One region of the Dorea sp. AF24-7LB genome, then DNA from elsewhere that is predicted to be linked to it. Evidence: riboswitches for the same ligand, from Rfam matches in the RefSeq annotation. Region 1 holds a riboswitch; each other region holds the start of a gene.

Region 1 (4,249 bases):
TCTTCAGTACATTGACAGTGATCCGGGAAGAGTTCGTGCAAAGGCATATGATATTGTGCTGAACGGTAACGAGATCGGTGGAGGAAGTGTACGTATCTTCAATCAGGATATTCAGAGCAAGATGTTTGAAGTTCTCGGGTTCACACCGGAGCAAGCACAAGAGCAGTTTGGATTCCTGCTTGAAGCATTCAAATATGGAGTTCCGCCGCACGCAGGACTGGCATACGGACTGGATCGTCTTGTTATGCTTATGGCAAAGCAGGACAGCATCCGTGATGTGATTGCATTTCCGAAAGTAAAAGACGCCTCTGATCTTATGACAGAAGCTCCGTCACCGGTTGATGCAAAGCAGTTAGATGAGCTGGGACTTGAAGTGGAAGAAAATGCCCAGGAACAGGAGTAGAGAGTATATGGAACATCCATCTATTGCTGATGAAACACTCAGAGAGAAGATAAAAGAAATCGAACAGATTCTTGCATTATATAAAGAAGGCAAAACAATAATAGAAATTGCCGGCTCGCTTGATTTCGCACAGTCGTATGTCCAGGACGTACTGCTGTGCGTGCAGGCTTCGGCTGAGGAAGACCCGGCAGCGATTGCAATGCTGCTGGAGGGGTAGGAGATTTTCTATGAGTATATTAAACGTGGAACATCTGACACATGGCTTTGGAGACAGAGCCATTTTCTCAGATGTTTCTTTTCGGTTATTAAAAGGTGAACATATCGGGCTGGTAGGAGCCAATGGAGAAGGAAAGTCTACATTCATGAACATTGTGACTGGAAAACTGACGCCGGATGAAGGAAAAGTAGAATGGTCGAAAAACGTACATGCAGGATATCTGGATCAGCATGCGGTGCTGAAAAAAGGCATGACAATCCGGGAAGTTCTAAAATCTGCATTTGACAGTCTTCTGCAGAAAGAAATCCGCATGAATGAGATATGCGATCTGCTTGGCACAGCAGATGATGCACAGATGGCAGAATTAATGGAAGAACTTGGAACAATTCAGGATGAGCTGACTTTGCATGATTTTTATACAATTGATGCAAAGGTAGAAGAAGTGGCAAGAGCGCTGGGACTTCTGGATCTTGGATTAGACCGTGATGTTACAGACTTAAGTGGCGGGCAGCGCACCAAAGTTCTGCTGGCAAAATTATTGCTGGAGAAACCAGACATTCTGCTTCTGGATGAGCCAACTAATTATCTCGATGAAGAACATATTGCATGGCTGAAACGCTATTTGCAGGAATATGAAAATGCATTTATACTGATCTCGCACGATATCCCATTTCTCAATGATGTGGTGAATATTATTTATCATATGGAAAATCAGGAACTGAACCGTTATGTGGGCGATTATGACCATTTTCAGGAAGTTTATGCAGTAAAGAAGGCACAGCTGGAAGCAGCATACCGCAGACAGCAGCAGGAGATTAGTGAGTTGAAAGATTTTGTGGCACGGAATAAAGCGCGTGTATCGACAAGAAATATGGCAATGTCCAGACAGAAAAAACTGGATAAAATGGATGTGATCGAGCTTGCGGCAGAAAAGCCGAAGCCGGAATTTCATTTCCGTTACGGACGCACGCCGGGAAAAATGCTTTTTGAGACAAAAAATCTTGTGATCGGTTATGATGAACCATTATCGAAAAAACTGAATTTTTCGATGGAACGGGGACAGAAAATTGCTCTTGTCGGAACGAACGGAATTGGAAAGACAACACTTCTTAAAAGTATTCTCGGACTGCTTCCTTCTCTGAAAGGGGAATGTGAACTGGGAGAGAATCTGGAACTTGGATATTTTGAACAGGAAGTAAAAGGGGAGAATAAAAATACCTGTATCGAAGAGTTATGGGAAGAATTTCCGTCTTTTACACAGTATGAAGTGCGTTCTGCGCTTGCAAAATGCGGGCTTACGACAAAGCATATCGAAAGTCAGGTCCGTGTTCTGAGTGGTGGAGAACAGGCGAAAGTCCGTCTTTGTAAACTGATCAACCGTGACACGAATTTTCTGCTTTTGGATGAGCCGACCAATCATCTGGACGTAGACGCCAAGGATGCACTGAAAAAAGCGCTTCAGGAATACCGCGGAAGTATTCTTTTAATCTGTCATGAACCGGAATTTTATAAAGATGTCGTGCAGGAAGTCTGGGACATGAGCAAATGGACAACAAAGATATTTTAGGTTGACATTTACAGAGAGCAAAACTATAATTAAATATACAATTTAATGTTACAGGGAGCTGGTACAAAGCTGGCTGAGAGGAAACTATAATTTGTTTCGACCTATAACCTGATTTGGATAATGCCAACGTAGGGAAGAATTACGGAAGAGAAGAGATGCCTGCGCATCTCTTTTTATACGAAAACGTTTTTTGCGGTGGCAGAAGCGTTTTTTTTATGGAATAGGAAAGTGCGCCATGCTTACATGGCAGAAAAAAATTTTTATTTACAGGAGGATGATCCAATGAGAAATTACACAACACAGATGGATGCGGCAAGAAAGGGAATTGTTACACCAGAACTGGAAAAAGTTGCAGAAAAAGAAAAGATGACAGTAGAAGAATTACAGAAACTGGTTGCTGAAGGAAAGGTAGCGATCTGTGCAAACAAGAATCATACCTGTCTGGATCCGGAAGGGGTAGGAAGTATGCTCCGTACAAAGATTAATGTCAATCTTGGCGTTTCCAGAGACTGTAAAGACTATGACATTGAGATGGAAAAGGTCATGAGTGCGGTAAATCTTGGCGCAGAGGCGATCATGGATCTGTCCAGCCACGGAAATACGCAGCCATTCCGCCGCAAACTGACAAGTGAATGTCCGGTTATGATCGGTACAGTTCCGGTATATGACAGTGTGATCCATTATCAGAGAGACCTTGCTACTTTATCAGCAAAAGATTTTGTAGATGTTATCCGTATGCATGCAGAAGACGGGGTAGATTTTGTAACGCTGCATTGCGGAATCACAAGAAAAACGATTGAGCAGATCAAAAAGCATAAGAGAAAAATGAACATTGTAAGCCGTGGTGGAAGTCTTGTATTTGCGTGGATGTGCATGACTGGAGAAGAAAACCCGTTCTACGAATATTATGATGAGATCCTGGACATCTGCGAAGAGTATGATGTTACAATTTCTCTGGGAGATGCATGCAGACCGGGATGTCTGGCAGACGCAACGGATGTATGCCAGATCGAAGAACTGGTACGCCTTGGCGAACTGACAAAGCGTGCATGGGATCACAATGTCCAGGTTATGGTAGAGGGACCGGGACATGTGCCGCTTGATCAGGTCGCAGCAAATATGCAGGTGCAGAAGAGTATTTGTATGGGAGCACCGTTCTATGTATTAGGACCTCTCGTTACAGACATCGCACCGGGATATGATCATATTACTGCCGCTATCGGTGGCGCTGTGGCTGCTATGAACGGAGCTGCATTCCTCTGTTATGTAACACCGGCAGAACATCTGGCACTTCCGAATGTTGATGATGTAAAACAGGGAATCATTGCTTCCAAGATCGCAGCACATGCGGCTGATATTGCCAAAGGTGTCAGAGGAGCAAGAGATATTGATGATAAGATGGGTGACGCGAGAAGAAAGCTTGACTGGGAAGCACAGTATGCATGCGCACTGGATCCTGATACAGCAAGAGCAATCCGTGACAGCAGAAGTCCGGAAGATGACCACAGCGATACATGCAGTATGTGTGGAAAATTCTGCGCAGTCCGCAGTATGAATAAAGCGCTGGCAGGAGAATATATTGATATTCTGTAAATATTCAGAATTATAAAAAACTGCAGCAAGGTGTCTGGTTATGGACATCTTGCTGCAGTTTTTTATATAACAAGAAATTGTATTTTCTATTATAAATAATAGCCTCCGGGACAATGCGAGCTCGATGAGGCACATTCGTCAAATACAGTGCAAGCAAAAATCTGTACTTGGGTTCACCGTATATGCAAAAAAGGAAGTGCAAACTGCAATTCCTCTTCAAGAGCGACAGACGGGGTTCGAACCCGCGACCCCGACCTTGGCAAGGTCGTACTCTACCAACTGAGCCACTGTCGCATATCTTAAGTTGTTGTTCTGTGTTATGTGTTCCTCAGAACAATACATACTATACTACGTGAATTAGTTTTTGTCAACACTTTTTTAAAAAAAGTTTTTTGAATTTTCTAATTTTCGCAAATGCTTATAAAACATGCAATGATAAAAAGATGTTATTATAGAACATTTTTGACTA
Region 2 (4,249 bases), on a different contig from region 1:
GCGAGATTGACGAAGCGCGTTATAGCGGTCTGATCAAGGAAATGCAAACCTTGCCGGAGAAGATTGAGAAGATTATTGAAGACAAAGAGAGAATCCAGTGGTTTGCATCCAAACAGGCAAATGCAAGAGACGTATTTTTTGTAGGTCGTGGTATTGACTATGCAATCTGCCTGGAAGGAAGTCTGAAGATGAAGGAGATCAGTTATATTCATTCTGAGGCATACGCTGCAGGTGAATTGAAGCATGGAACGATTTCTCTGATCGAAGACGGCATTCTTGTTGTCGGTGTTCTGACACAGCCGGATCTCTATGAGAAGACAGTTTCTAACATGGTTGAGTGCAAGAGTCGTGGCGCTTACCTTATGGGACTTACAAACTTTGGACAGTATAATATTGAAGATACAGCAGACTTTACGGTATATATTCCAAAGACAGATCCGTTATTTGCAACATCACTGGCAGTCATCCCGTTACAGCTCCTTGGTTATTATGTCAGCGTTGCAAGAGGTCTGGATGTAGACAAGCCGAGAAACCTTGCGAAGAGTGTTACAGTAGAGTAATCTTCCTGCAAAAGGCGGTCGTTTAGAAAATATTAAAAGAATATTAATAAAAAAGGGTGCTCAATATTGTGATGAAAATGCTATAATATTATCGCAATATTGAGCAATATAGCATCTGAAGGAAACTACCGATGGCGGGCTTGAGAGATGCTGGAACAAGGAGAGGTACAAATGAAAACGACATTAGTTATTATGGCTGCCGGAATCGGATCCCGTTTTGGCGGCGGAATCAAACAGCTGGCACCGGTCGGACTGCATGGGGAGATCATCATGGATTATTCCATTCATGATGCAATCGAAGCAGGATTTAATAAGATTGTCTTTATTATCCGTAAGGACATTAAGGAAGCATTTAAGGAAGCAATCGGAGATCGTATTGAGAAAATCTGTGCGGATCTGGATGTAGAGATTGCATATGCATACCAGGAGCTGGATGCACTTCCGGAAGGAATCGAACTTCCGACCGGACGTACGAAACCGTGGGGAACCGGACAGGCAGTTCTTGCGTGCAAAGATGTTTTAAAAGAGCCATTTGCAGTTATCAACGCAGATGATTACTATGGAAAGGAAGCATTTACTAAGCTTCATGATTTCCTCGTAGATTACACACCGGAGAAGGCGAATGCATTCTGCATGGCAGGTTTTATCCTGAAGAACACATTAAGTGAGAATGGATCTGTTACCAGAGGTGTGTGTGAACTGAATGAGAAAGGCTATCTGACAGCAGTTCATGAGACACATAACATTGTGAAGACGGCAGACGGTGCAGCAGTCGATACAGAAGACGGACTAAGAGCCATCAATCCGGAATCTTATGTATCTATGAATATGTGGGGACTGACACCGGAATTTGTCGACATACTGGAAGCTGGATTCAAAGAGTTTTTTGAGACAATGGGAGACAAAGACATCTTGAAAGCAGAATATCTTTTGCCGATTTATATTGATGAACTATTACAGGCTGACAAAGTATCTGTAAAAGTGCTTGACTCTCATGACAAATGGTTTGGTGTAACATACAAAGAAGACAAAGACTATGTTGTAAAGTCTTTTGCCAAACTGATCGAAGACGGCGTATACGCTGAGAAACTGTTTGAGGACTTGAAGTAAGAATTATCAGAAATAAGAAAGACTGTTATAGCATGCGCGCATGCTATAACAGTCTTTCTTGATTTTATGAAGTTATTGTAATGTTGGAGTGCTTTTATGAGAAAATGCAATTACATCAACGGTATAATAATATAGAAACGAAAAAATTGTAAATTTGCAAACCATCGCAAACCCGCGTAAAATGGGCATTTTCAAAGACGCTCGACAAGAAAATACAAAAAAGTTGAAAAAAATTAAAAAAAGGGGTTGCAATTTTTGGATTTGCTGATATAATAATATTTGTTCGCTGATGAAATACAAAAGATAAAAAACGAACGCAACAGAGAACTACGTAATGCGGATTGGTGTAATGGCAGCACAGCAGACTCTGACTCTGTTAGTAGAGGTTCGAGTCCTCTATCCGTAGTTCCTTGGCAGGGGCGCCGAGTGTTTTGAATGTTTGAAACATTCGGTTGACATGCCGGAGTGTGGCTCAGCTTGGTAGAGCGCTACGTTCGGGACGTAGAGGTCGCAGGTTCAAATCCTGTCACTCCGATTAAGATGAATCTCAAAGCTTATTGCTTTGAGATTTTTTTTTGCTATGGCATCCGGAGAAAGTTGCCGGTGGCAAGTTCTGTAGCTTATGGTGATGGGAAAAATGCGTCATACTTGCATGATTTATAATTGCAATTTCTTGACATCTGTTGGTGGGGCGAGTATCATTAACTGTGTTAAGACTGTAACTATCCAGTATAGTTACAGTAGATGAATTAACGAGTAAAAGAGTGATGACAAGGGGAGCTTATGTATAGGCTGAGAGGAAGTTTAGAAACTTCGACCCGGAACCTGATATGGATAATGCCATCGTAGGGATGTATTAGATATTACAGAACCCTCCTTCGTCTTCAGTCGAAGATACAGGAGGATTTTTTTGTGCAAGTTGGAGCTTACGGAGGAAGGCTAAGAATAAGCCTAAAAAGAAGAAAAACAACAGGAGGCCAACAGTCATGAAATTATTTCAGCAGAAATCAGTGATCGAGAAATATGATGATGTGAAAAGCTTTGTGGAAGCATACAACATCGGAGCGGATGATTTCATTCTCGCGACAAAACGGATTTACGAGACCTGTTTTGCACCGCTGAATCTGAAAGCACATGTAGAATACAAGAGCAAATATGGCAGCGGTGAGCCGACAGATGTAATGATCGATGCACTGCTTGAGGATTTCCGTCAGGGAGATTATAAGAGAATCATTGCTATCGGCGGTGGAGCTGTCATTGATATGGCGAAGATTCTTGTACTGGACGGGGAAGCGAAAGCAGAGAGCTATTATCGGAAAGAAGTACCGCTTCGCAAAGTGCGCACACTTCTTGCAGTGCCGACAACCTGTGGCGCAGGATCGGAAGTGTCCAATGTCTCCATTACAGAGATTACTTCGATCCACAGCAAATTAGGACTCGCCGTAGACGAGATTTATGCAGATGAGGCAGTGCTGATCCCGGAACTTTTGCGTGAGCTTCCATATGAGTTCTTCGCAACCAGCGCGATCGATGCATTTATCCATGCGATTGAATCTTTTGTATCACCAAAAGCGAACCTCTACACGGAGATGTTCAGCGAGAAAGCAATGGAGATGATCGTGCATGGATTCCGTGAGATTATCGCTCATGGAAAAGAATACCGGATGGAGCTGCTGGAAGATTTTCTTGTGGCAAGTAATCTGGCAGGTGTTGCATTTGGCAATGCCGGAACCGGAATGGTGCATGCCATGTCCTATCCGCTGAGCGGAATGTATCATGTCGCACACGGAGAGGCAAATTATCAGTTCCTGACTGCCGTATTTGCTGCTTATCAGAAAATGAATCCGACCGGCAAAATCATTCGTCTGAATGCATTTCTCGCAAAAATGATGGAATGTGATGAAGCGGTTGTCTATGAAAAACTGCAGGAATTGTTAGACCAGATTATCAGTCGTAAAAAATTAAGAGAATATGGCATGAAGGAAGAAGAAATCCATTCATTTGCCGTAAGTGTAGACGCAAGTCAGCAGAGACTTTTAAATCAGAGCTATGTGAAGCCTACCATTGAGCAGATGGAGGCAGTTTACAGAGAACTGTACTAGATAGTATACGAAAGTATAGAATAGTATATTCAAACATTAGGAGGAGAATTATGCTTGGAGAAATGTTAAATAAAGTCAGAGAGACAACCCCTCTGGTTCACAATATCACAAATTATGTAACCGTAAATGATGTGGCAAATGTATTGCTGGCATGTGGCGGAAGTCCGATCATGTCTGACGAGCCGCAGGATGTGGAAGATATTACTTCCATCTGTGGAGGATTGAATATCAATATCGGCACATTAAATATAAGAAGTATCGAAGGCATGAAGCTGGCTGGAAAGAAAGCGGCAGAACTTGGACATGCAATTCTGCTGGATCCGGTAGGAGCGGGAGCAAGTGCACTGCGCACGAACACAGCCGTTTCTCTGATGGAAGAAATTCCGTTTTCCGTGATCCGTGGAAATATTTCCGAGATCAAAACCCTGGCATCCGGCAGTGGTACAACAAAAGGCGTAGATGCTGATGTTGCAGATG
Region 3 (4,249 bases), on a different contig from region 1:
TATGACAACATGGTGCAGGCATATCGCATTTCCGAACATGCAGATGTCAGACTGCCGATCATGATCTGTCAGGATGGATTTATTACCAGTCATGCAGTAGAAAATATCGAATTACTGGATGACGCAGAGGTAAAGAATTTCGTTGGAGAATATGAACCGGAAAATTATCTTCTGAATCCGGAATGCCCGATGGCAGTTGGTCCATATGCGATCACAGATTATTATATGGAAGCAAAACGCTCGCAGGCAGAAGGCATGAAACATGTACCGGCAGTTGTAGAGGAGGTTGCAAAGGAATTTGCGAAAGTATCCGGACGTGAATATGGTCTGTTTGAATCTTACTGCATGGAAGATGCTGAGCGTGCAGTTGTAATGATCGGTTCTGCAGCAGGAACAACAAAAGATGCGATTGACCGCTTAAGAGAACAGGGAGAGAAAGTCGGACTTGTGAAGATCCGTCTGTTCCGCCCATTTCCAGCTGATGAGATCGCGGAGACACTCAAAAATGTGAAAGCAGTTGCAATTATGGACCGTGCAGAAAGCTATACGAACCATGGCGGACCGTTAGGTGCAGATGTGATGAGTGCATTATACCGCGCAAAAGCAGATGCGCTGGCAGTGAATTACATCTACGGTCTTGGCGGACGTGACGTGCGCGTAGAAGACATGGAAGGCGTATTTGAAGCCCTGAAGCAGATGATCGCAGATGGCGATGCAGGAGAAACCTACCGCTATCTTGGAATTAGAGAATAAGGAGGGCCGTAGAGAAGATGAGTTATAATTTTAAAGAGACAATGAATAAATCAGAGCGTCTGGCGCCAGGACACAGAATGTGTGCCGGATGTGGTGGAACAATCGCAGTTCGTAATGTACTGCGCGGTCTTCATGAAGGTGATAAAGCAGTCATCGGAAATGCAACAGGATGTCTGGAAGTATCCACATTTACATACCCATACACAGCATGGGAAGACAGCTACATTCATAATGCATTTGAAAATGCAGGCGCAACCATGAGTGGTGTGGAAGGTGCCTACAAAGCATTAAAACGAAAAGGAAAATTAGACGAAACATACAAATTTATCACATTTGGTGGTGACGGCGGTACTTATGATATTGGTCTGCAGTCACTGTCCGGAGCAATGGAGAGAAATCAGGATCTGGTATATGTCTGTTATGACAACGGTGCTTATATGAATACCGGCATCCAACGTTCTTCTGCAACACCGATGTATGCAGATACAACAACTACACCGGTAGGAAGCGAGAGTAACGGAAAACCACAGAACAGAAAAGATCTTGCATCTGTAATTGCTGCGCATGATATTCCGTATGTGGCACAGACAACGTTTGTACAGAACTTTAAAGATCTGCATATCAAATCCGAAAAAGCGATTTATACACCAGGCGCTGCTTTCTTGAATATTATGGCACCATGTCCGCGTGGATGGAGATACAATACGCCGGATATTATGGAGATTTGCGAACTTGGTGTAGAGACATGCTACTGGCCGTTATTTGAGGTCGTAGAAGGGAAATGGATTCTGAACTATGAGCCGAAGAAGAAACTCCCAATCGAAGATTTCTTAAGACCACAGGGAAGATTCAAACATCTTTTCAAGAAAGGCAATGAGTATCTGTTAGAGGCTTTCCAGAAAGAAGTAGACAGAAGATGGGAAGAACTTCAGTTCAGATGCTCCAGATAAGGATGTGATATAAAATATATTTGACAGATCTGTGAAATATATTTATACTAGAGAAGAACAATCAAATAGAACTGGGGAGCTTATGTGATAGGCTGAGAGGAAGTTTAAAACTTCGACCCATATACCTGATTTGGATAATGCCAACGTAGGAACGCAAGGAATATGTTATGAGCGGAAGATACTTTGGTATCTTCCGTTTTTGTTATTAACAGGTATAAAAGATTGAGAGTGAACAAGAGTTCATGAAGGGGCGCACCACCGCGGGTACGTTTCTTTGTGAACTCTTTTTTTCTAAGATTAAAAGGAGGTGCAGTGAAATGATTACAGTAAATGGAAAAGAGATTCAGATGAAACAGTCAATATCTGTTGCTGCTTATCTGGAAAACGCTGGATATCAGATGAAAAGGATTGCGGTAGAGTTAAATGGAGATATTCTTCCGAAATATGAATATTCCGATACGATGTTGAAAGACGGTGATCGTCTGGAAGTTGTGACATTTGTCGGAGGAGGCTAAAGCGGAAGAAAGAGTAGTCCGGGACAAAAAGAGATGAGCACAGGGATTATGACAGTTGCGTGAGGAAACCGATGAGGAAAAAAGTTCCGGACCAAAAAGAGATGAGCCAGGAAGTTAATGACATAAAGGAGAAAATGATGGAAGGACAGACAACAAAGACATTAACAAAAGAAGAGATCCAGGCGGCGTTGGAAGAACGTCATTCGCCGGAGATCCAGAAAAAATTATCTGCCGGACATGTGACAATTGCCGGACTTGGCGGGCTTGGATCAAATGTGGCGTATGCACTTGCAAGAATTGGTGTCGGGCATTTGCACTTGATTGATTTTGACGTAGTGGATATTACGAATCTGAACCGGCAGCAGTACTTTATGGAACATCTTGGAATGTATAAAACCGATGCGTTGAAATCGCTGCTTTTGAAAATTAATCCATATCTTGATATCCGGACAGACTGCGTGAAAGTGACAGAAGAGAATCTGATTTCTCTTTTTGAAGATGCAGGAATTGTATGCGAAGCGTTTGATAATCCAGAAGCAAAAGCAATGCTGGTAAATGGAATTCTACAGCATTTTCCGAAAAAGAAACTGGTATCGGCAACCGGAATGGCAGGCTATGGGAGCAGTAATACAATTCGCACAGAACATCTGATGAAGAACTTTTACCTGTGTGGTGACCGTGTGACAGAGCCAGGTTATGGAAATGGACTGATGGCGCCAAGAGTTGCAATCTGCGCTGCCCATGAAGCAAATATGATCACACGCTTGCTTCTTGGTGAGGAAGAGATATAAATCAAAAAATAATAAGAAAAGAGGACAAACATATGAGTACAAAAGACACATGGAGTTTGGGAGGACACACATTTACATCCAGATTTATTTTAGGATCAGGAAAATTTTCACTGGATCTTGTAAAAGCATGCATTGAAAAAGCAGATGCGCAGATCATTACACTGGCGCTTCGCCGCGCAAATGAAGGCGGACTGGCAAATATTCTGGATTATATTCCGGACAATGTAACATTACTTCCGAATACATCCGGAGCAAGAAATGCAGAAGAAGCTGTCAGAATCGCAAGATTATCAAGAGAAGTTGGATGCGGGGATTTTGTAAAAATCGAAGTTGTCCGCGACTCCAAATATTTATTGCCGGATAATTACGAAACAATAAAAGCAACGGAAATTCTTGCAAAAGAAGGATTTGTAGTTATGCCATATATGTATCCGGATCTGAATGCGGCAAGAGCGCTGGCAGATGCCGGAGCAGCATGCATTATGCCACTTGGAGCGCCGATCGGTTCCAATAAAGGACTTGCGACGAAAGAATTTATACAGATTCTCATTGATGAAATGGATCTACCGATCATCGTGGATGCCGGAATCGGTCGCCCATCACAGGCATGCGAAGCAATGGAAATGGGCGCAGCGGCAGTGATGGCAAATACAGCAATCGCAACAGCAGGTGATGTTCCGGTCATGGCAGAAGCATTTAAGAAAGCAATCGAGGCAGGGCGCAGTGCTTATCTGTCCGGACTTGGAAGAACAATCGAAAGAGGCGCCAGCGCATCCTCTCCGCTTACGGGATTTTTAGAGGATTAATCTTAACAAAAATTGCAAAAATACAAGAAGGTAAAAAAGATGGAAAATCAACATATCAATGAAAGTATATTAAGTGAGGAGATTCTGGAAGATCAGAAGAAAAACAGAATCGATCATATGACATATTTGCCGGGAATGGAAGATATCGGCTCAGAAGTATTGGATCAGGTTGTAGAAGCTATGCAAGCTTACGATTATGATAAATACACGGCGGCAGATGTAAAGCGTGCAATCGCACACACATCCAGAACACCAGAAGATTTTGCGGCGCTTTTATCACCTGCGGCACTTCCGTTTATAGAAGAAATTGCACAGGCAGCAAAAGATGAGACACGTAGACATTTTGGAAACAGTGTGTATATGTTTACGCCGATTTATATTGCAAATTATTGCGAGAATTATTGTATTTACTGTGGATTCAACTGTCACAATAA

Evidence for each region. A riboswitch is a leader RNA that binds a small molecule or an ion and turns the genes downstream of it on or off. The one in region 1 is predicted to bind thiamine pyrophosphate.
Region 2: linked by a shared signal. The riboswitch ahead of DWY31_RS03165 (4-hydroxybutyrate dehydrogenase) and the one ahead of thiC (phosphomethylpyrimidine synthase ThiC) in region 1 are both predicted to bind thiamine pyrophosphate.
Region 3: linked by a shared signal. The riboswitch ahead of thiS (sulfur carrier protein ThiS) and the one ahead of thiC (phosphomethylpyrimidine synthase ThiC) in region 1 are both predicted to bind thiamine pyrophosphate.

What each region holds. Positions count from the first base shown of each region.
Region 1 is NZ_QUFR01000003.1:15,875-20,123, reverse strand. Features, by position in the region: gene aspS (aspartate--tRNA ligase) at 1-403, shown strand, start outside; gene DWY31_RS04045 (hypothetical protein) at 411-620, shown strand; gene DWY31_RS04040 (ABC-F family ATP-binding cassette domain-containing protein) at 631-2,187, shown strand; TPP riboswitch at 2,228-2,339, shown strand; gene thiC (phosphomethylpyrimidine synthase ThiC) at 2,470-3,780, shown strand; tRNA gene DWY31_RS04030 (tRNA-Gly) at 4,002-4,074, opposite strand.
Region 2 is NZ_QUFR01000002.1:153,529-157,777, reverse strand. Features, by position in the region: gene glmS (glutamine--fructose-6-phosphate transaminase (isomerizing)) at 1-560, shown strand, start outside; gene DWY31_RS03180 (nucleotidyltransferase family protein) at 732-1,670, shown strand; tRNA gene DWY31_RS03175 (tRNA-Gln) at 2,006-2,076, shown strand; tRNA gene DWY31_RS03170 (tRNA-Pro) at 2,132-2,205, shown strand; TPP riboswitch at 2,434-2,539, shown strand; gene DWY31_RS03165 (4-hydroxybutyrate dehydrogenase) at 2,657-3,772, shown strand; gene thiM (hydroxyethylthiazole kinase) at 3,823-4,249, shown strand, end outside.
Region 3 is NZ_QUFR01000005.1:171,067-175,315, forward strand. Features, by position in the region: gene porA (pyruvate ferredoxin oxidoreductase) at 1-753, shown strand, start outside; gene DWY31_RS07265 (thiamine pyrophosphate-dependent enzyme) at 771-1,703, shown strand; TPP riboswitch at 1,766-1,873, shown strand; gene thiS (sulfur carrier protein ThiS) at 2,021-2,218, shown strand; gene thiF (sulfur carrier protein ThiS adenylyltransferase ThiF) at 2,353-3,009, shown strand; gene DWY31_RS07280 (thiazole synthase) at 3,042-3,815, shown strand; gene thiH (2-iminoacetate synthase ThiH) at 3,855-4,249, shown strand, end outside.